Regions from separate parts of the Arthrobacter phoenicis genome, predicted to be linked through region 1. Evidence: riboswitches for the same ligand, from Rfam matches in the RefSeq annotation. Region 1 holds a riboswitch; the other holds the start of a gene.
The links. Region 1 has a riboswitch for cyclic di-AMP ahead of ABC337_RS05355 (aggregation-promoting factor C-terminal-like domain-containing protein). Riboswitches for the same ligand answer to the same signal wherever they lie in the genome.

Region 1 (3,198 bases):
TGCCCGGGCCAGGTCCAGGGTTGTGCCGGCCCGCATCGGGGCCCCGTTATCGGCGTGCAGGACCGTGGGGCTGTGGTGGTTTCCGGTGACGGCGTCCCGGATCAGGGCGGCGGCGAGGGCGGCTGTTTCGGTGTGTTCAACCCGGTGCCCGACGACCTTGCGGGAGTAGACATCCATGATGGTGTAGAGCCGGTAGGTGTGTCTCCCGGGCCCGTGGAGCATCGTGATGTCCCAGCTCCAGAGCTGGTTCGGGGCGTCCGCGTTCAGGACAGGTTTGACCCGTTGCCGGGAGCCGGTGCCGCCGCGTTGAACCCGGCGGTCCCCGTTTTGCCCGTGCGCGGCCACGATCCGGTGGGCTGAGGCGATCGAGAAGGAACAGCGCCCGGAATCGAGCATCCGGTAGTAGGCCTGGGTGACCGAGAGGTTCCCGTAGTCCTCGGAGTTGAGCCGTTCCATGAATTCCTTAGCCTCAGCCGTGCTGATCCGGTTCGGGTAGGCCCGGCCCTTATGCGGGAGGGTGACTCCGGCGGGAGGAGCGGGGTTCAGATGCCGGTACCAGGTGGTGCGGTGAAGACCGAGCAGGGCGCAGGTCCTCACCGCTGACCAGCCGGCCGAGACCAGGTGCCCGGCAAAGGTCAGGGCGATTCCTTTCCAGACTTTGGGATCAACCATTCGGGCCGGCCCGGGTCCGGGTCCGGAAGGTGCGGGTCCGTTGCCGCCGCGCTCCTGGCCATCGCGTCCAAGAGCGCGGAAGCTTTTCCCAGAATGTCCACCGCGGCCTCGGACCGGGCCAGTTTGGCTTTAAGGATCTCGTTCTCTCTCAAGACCCGTTTGAGCTGTTGCTTATCTCCGGCATTCAAGCGCTGGTCCTCACTTCCTGGCGCGGCATTGGACCTCAACTCCCCGGCCTCACGCTGCCGGACCCAGAGCCGAAGAGTTCCATCGGTGATGCCGACCGCCCTGCTGAACGCGGTCCTGGAACCGCGTTCAAGGCACTTGTCGTACTCCTCGAGAATCGCGTGTTTCTGCGCGAGAGTGAAGTGGCTCCGGTTAGACACACGCGAAGGGATCACAAAATCCATTACGGACCTTTCCCCGCCCCGAACGCCCGACCGTGAACGACAGGAAACCTGTCACACAACAGCCTGACACACAGGGTCCAGGCGTCGAGCGTGCAGGGAACCGTCGAAACGGCCCGAAAACCGGACCCCGGCCACCGCGAATCGGCAACCAGCCACACCGCGGCGTTACCTAAATGTGACATGCGAGAGAAAGTCCGGTACCGTTTTTATGGTGCGGCCATCGATCTGGCCGCATATCCGGGTCTGACGCCAAACTCTGCCGCTTCCCGGATTCCATGGATTGAGGCAGAGACGGGGAACCCAGAGTTCCCGGGCACCTGCATCCATGCACCCCTTGGGGTTAAGCCGACTCGTTGATGATCCGAGCGGCCGGATTTCTCATCCGAACCCGACAGCTAACTCCGTAGGCGTTGAGAGGCGAACATGACTGAACACAAGGCACCCGTGCGCCTAAAAGGCGCTAAACGCACCTCCTCGGCCGACGTCGCGCGCCACCGCGCCGACCCGGCCCAGGGCTCGGCCACCCGAGGCCGCACCACCTTTGGCTCCAAGGGCAAGCTCACCGCCGTCGCGCTGACCGCGGCTGCCGTGCTGCTGGGCGCCGGCGCCGCGGGCCAGGCCACCGGCACCACCGCCCCGGCCGCGACCGCAACCCAGGCCCCGAGCCTGCAGCTCTCCGATCTGGAACGGCTCGGCAACTACACCCCGGCCACGGCGCCGGCCAGCGTCGAAGCCCAGGCCTCCAAGGTCACCCCCGAGACTCCGGCTCCGGCCGCGTCCACCCCCGCTCCGTCCACCCCGGCTCCCGCACCGGCCGCTCCGGCCCCCGCCGCGGCACCCGCCCCGGCCCCGCAGCCGGTGGCCGTCGACGATCCCGCCGGCGCCCAGGCCTACGCCGCCTCGCAGCTGCCGGCCCACGGCTGGGCCCCGAGCGAGATGCAGTGCCTGATGAAGCTCTGGACCCGCGAGTCGGACTGGAAGACCACGGCCACCAACCCCTCCAGCGGTGCGTACGGCGTAGTCCAGTCCCTCCCGGCCGAGAAGATGGCCAGCGCCGGCGCGGACTACATGACCAACTACCGCACCCAGATCAACTGGGGCCTGCAGTACGTGCAGGAACGGTACGGCTCCCCCTGCGGCGCCCTGAACTTCCACTACGCGAACAACTGGTACTAAGCCGCTAGAAGCTGCAGCCACGTCGCGCAGACACAGCAAAGGCACCGATCTTCTCAGATCCGGTGCCTTTGCTGTGTCCCGGGTAGCCCGGGCGAGTCCTCGAAAGGATGCGTAAGGGCGCTACCCGGCGATGCCGTAGAGCCGGTCGCCGGCGTCGCCCAGGCCGGGGACGATGTAGGACTTCTCGTTGAGCTTCTCGTCGATCGAGGCCAGAACGATCGTGACGTTGGCATCGGAGAGCTCTTCCTCCAGCTTGGCCAGGCCCTCGGGGGCGGCCAGCAGGCAGATGCAGGTGACGTCGGAGGCGCCGCGCTTGAAGAGGAACTTGATCGCCTCGCGCAGGGTGCCGCCGGTGGCCAGCATCGGGTCCAGGACGAAGATCTGACGGTCGGTCAGGTCCTCGGGGAGCCGCTCGGCGTAGGTGATGATGTCCAGGGTTTCCTCGTCGCGGGCCATGCCCAGGAAGCCGACCTCCGCGGTGGGGACCAGCTTGGTCATCCCCTCGAGCATGCCGAGGCCGGCGCGGAGGATCGGGACCACCAGCGGGGTGGGCTTGGTGAAGGCCGTACCGATGGTGGTGCTGACCGGGGTCTCGATGGTGACCGGTTCGGTGCGCACGTCGCGGGTGGCCTCGTACGCCAGCAGCGTGACCAGCTCTTCGGTGAGCTGGCGGAAGACGGGTGACGGGGTGTTCTTGTCCCGCAGAACGGTGAGCTTATGGGCCACCAGCGGGTGGTCGACAACGAGAGTGCGCATGGGTCAAAACTATCATCCGGACGCTTCGGACCGCCCCCGCCCGCCGGGGGTCCCGGCGTCGTCCGCCACCCTGCGAGCAGGCGCGGTTCCGGCGTCGTGGTGCCCGTCCGGCGCCCTCTCCCGCAGGTGCTGGTCATTGTCGAAGGTGGGTGCCGGGCCGGTCCGTTCCCGGTGTCTGATCACG
Region 2 (3,198 bases), 2.2 Mb from region 1:
CCGGCTGGCGCTGGTCCGACTGCATCAAGCCGGTGGTCCACACCGAGATGTGCCAGCTCAGCCACGTCGGCTTCTGCGTCTCCGGCAGGCTCACCGTCGAGACCACCGACGGCAACCGGGTGGAGATCGCCGGCGGCCACTCCTACACCATCCCGCCGGGGCACGACGCGTGGGTCGAGGGCGGGGACGCGTTCGTGGGGATTGAATTCGTCAGTGCCGCGGGCTTTGCGAAGCCCGGCGGATAGGACGGATCCTTGCGGAAAATCATCCTGTCCTTCCAGGTCTCCCTCGACGGCTTCATGGAGGGCCCGCACGCGGACATCAGCTGGCACCGGGTGGATGCCGAACTGCATGAGCACTTCAACGACCAGCTGCGCACCATGGGCGCGTTCCTGGACGGCCGGGTCACCTATGAGCTGATGGCCGGGTACTGGCCGACGGCGGACCAGGACCCTGACTGCCCTCCCGCCGTCGCGGACTTCGCCGCCATCTGGCGGGAGATGCCCAAGTACGTCTACTCCCGCACGCTGCCGGAGGCCGGCTGGAACACCACGGTGGTGCGCGAGGTCGACGCCGGGCAGGTGCGGGCGCTCAAGGCCGCCCCCGGCGGCGACCTGGCCCTCGGCGGGGCGGAGCTGGCCGACTCCTTCCGCCGGCTCGGGCTGATCGACGAGTTCTGGATCTACGTCCACCCGGTGCTGGTGGGCCGCGGAACGCCGCTGTTCAAGGCCGCAGACTCCCCCACCGGCCTGACGCTGCTTGAGAGCCGGGCGTTCGGCAACGGCGTGGTCCTCCTGCGGTACGCGGCCGACAACGACGCGGCAGACAGCGTAACCGCAGACGACGAAACCTCAGACAACGAAACCGGCGCCCGGCAGCCGTGAGGGCTGCCGGACGCCGGTCCGGTACTGCTGAACGCGCGGGTTAGGCTCCGGCGCGGACGAAGGTCACGCTGCCGGTGGCGGTCAGCCAGGACAGCGGGTGCACGATCGTCTGGTTGGAGCCGTTCATGCCGCCGCTGATCGCCTGGCCGTTGCCGGCGTAGATGGCGACGTGGCCGGACTGGACGATCATGTCGCCCGGCTGCGGGTCGGAGACGACCTTGCCGTAGTTGAGGAACTGCTGCGGGCCGAGGTCGCCCACCGGGATGCCTGCGGCGCCGAGCGCCTTCTCCACCATCGCGGTGCAGTCCTGCGTGATGCCGATTTGGCTGTACGCGGCGGAAAGCATGGCGGCGTTGACGCCACCGGCGGGGGGCGGCGGCCGGAGCCGGCGCCGGGGCTGCGGCCTGGACGGTCACCTTCGCCACCGGGGCGGCCGGGGCCTGGGCCACGGGGGCCTTGGCCACCGCGGGCGCGGCGGCAGGGGCCGGAGCCGGAGCCGGGGCCTCGACGACGGGCGCCGGGGTGGTGGCGACGGCCGGGCGGTCGAAGCTGATCTGAACGGCAGAGTCGGCGGTCACCGGGGCGGAAACCTTGCCGGCGACGTCGGCGTGCGAGACGGGTGCGGATTCCCGTTCGGCGGGGACGTTGCCGGCGGCGTTGGCCGCCATGCCGCTGGTCAGGACCAGGCCGGAGGCGGCGAGGACGACGGCAGCCTGCCGGCCCACGGTGCCGGTCGCCGCGGCGAAGGCGGCACCCCGACCGGTGGTTGCGGTGGTGCCGGGGCGCGCGTCAGTAGAGCGTGAAGTCATAATGTACCTCTCCCAAAGCCTGCGAGGTGAGCTGTCGGATTCGGATGGGAGACACCCGGCCGCGGGTCCGTCTGGGCGGACACTGCGCGGCTTCACCCCAAGACCCGCCCGTGGGCAGGTCGCGATTGGTTTCCCCGTCTCTGCCAGCTGGTTGCGAGGATGCCCTGGACCGCGGCAGAGTTAGGCAATCGGTCCGGGGGCGCCCGTCTCGGAAACCAACGGGCACCTCTCCACGGTAACGGCCATCCTCCCGAATGTCACATTAAGGTAACGGCGGAGGCGTCCCGGCGGGGCTACGATGATCCCACCATGTCCCGAGCGGAGGGTCCGATGAATCTCCATTGTGTCGCGATCTGCCAGCTGAGCGATCAGCCGCAGGAAGACTTCGACGTGAACACCGAGCTGCTGGTTCTCGAGGGGAAGGAGATCCACGTCGCCACCTGGGACGCCGAGCCGCGCGACGGCGGTTTCGACCTGCACGTACTAAACGACAGGGTGGACGCGCTGGGCTTCATGGTGGTGACGGACTGGGAGTTCCTGGACGGCAAGGCCTACGCCGTCGTCGAGCGCCGGCCCGCCTGAGACCCGCCGCTTCGCGCGGCCACCATCCCTAGGTTTCGCCGCCCGCTTCCCGTTCGACGCGCTCGACGGCGGCCCTCACGATCTCCGCCGCCCCGCCGTCGGGGCCGCCATACGCAGTGCCGTTGGCCAGGGCCGCACGGCGCCGGAACCGCGCCCAGTCCCCCTCGCGCTTGCGGAGTTCCCGCAGCGGAGCCAGCAGGGCAGCGCGGCGCAGCCAGGGGTCGGGGTCGCGGAGCCACCGGTCCAGGACGGCCTCGGCGCGGGACCGGGCCTGCCCGTCGAGCCCGACGATGAGCGGCCCCACGACGTCAACCGCCAGCGGGTCCGCGAGGTCGGGCAGGTGCGCGCCGCGGAGGAAGCCCTCGATCCGGGTCAGGTCCGAATTGTCCAGGTGCCGCAGGGCCGACTGCAGGAGCACGACGGCGGCCAGGCGGCGCTCGAACACGGGCACGGCCCACAGTTCCGAACTGAGCGCGGTGAGACCGTCCCGGTCCAGCTCCCGATGCCGGCGGAGCGCGTCCCGGACGGTGCCCCGGACCGCGCCAACGGAGGCACCGTAAATCGAGAGCCCGAGCCCGAAGCGGTCCTGATCGGCCTCGGCGCGCTGCCAGGAACTCTCGCGCTGCAGGGTCGCGTCTATGAAGTCACCGGCCTCGCTCACCGTCCCATTCTTCCGCACCGGCCGTGAGCCCGCGTCCGGCTAGTGGTCCGGGCTGCGGTACTCCATCAGGACGGTGTCCCGCCACTGCCCGGCGAGCGGCCCGTAGGACATCAGGCCGATCCGGCGCCGGGTGCCCACCACGGTGAATCCCAGGCGTTCGTGCAGGGCCAGGGAGGCGGTGTTCTCCGGGAAGACGGTCGACTGGATGGTCCAGATGCCGGCCTCTTCGCAGCGGCCGATGAGCGACGCGAGGAGCCGCCCA

Region 2: linked by a shared signal. The riboswitch ahead of ABC337_RS16095 (NlpC/P60 family protein) and the one ahead of ABC337_RS05355 (aggregation-promoting factor C-terminal-like domain-containing protein) in region 1 are both predicted to bind cyclic di-AMP.

Annotation. Positions count from the first base shown of each region.
Region 1 is NZ_JBDFMK010000001.1:1,171,404-1,174,601, forward strand. Features, by position in the region: gene ABC337_RS05345 (IS3 family transposase) at 1-672, opposite strand, end outside; gene ABC337_RS05350 (transposase) at 636-1,058, opposite strand; cyclic di-AMP (ydaO/yuaA leader) riboswitch at 1,325-1,507, shown strand; gene ABC337_RS05355 (aggregation-promoting factor C-terminal-like domain-containing protein) at 1,506-2,258, shown strand; gene upp (uracil phosphoribosyltransferase) at 2,379-3,014, opposite strand; gene ABC337_RS05365 (phosphatase PAP2 family protein) at 3,027-3,198, opposite strand, start outside.
Region 2 is NZ_JBDFMK010000001.1:3,393,770-3,396,967, reverse strand. Features, by position in the region: gene ABC337_RS16105 (cupin domain-containing protein) at 1-245, shown strand, start outside; gene ABC337_RS16100 (dihydrofolate reductase family protein) at 255-884, shown strand; partial or broken gene ABC337_RS16095 (NlpC/P60 family protein) at 925-1,693, opposite strand; cyclic di-AMP (ydaO/yuaA leader) riboswitch at 1,696-1,890, opposite strand; gene ABC337_RS16090 (hypothetical protein) at 2,024-2,275, shown strand; gene ABC337_RS16085 (DNA alkylation repair protein) at 2,304-2,936, opposite strand; gene ABC337_RS16080 (GNAT family N-acetyltransferase) at 2,976-3,198, opposite strand, start outside.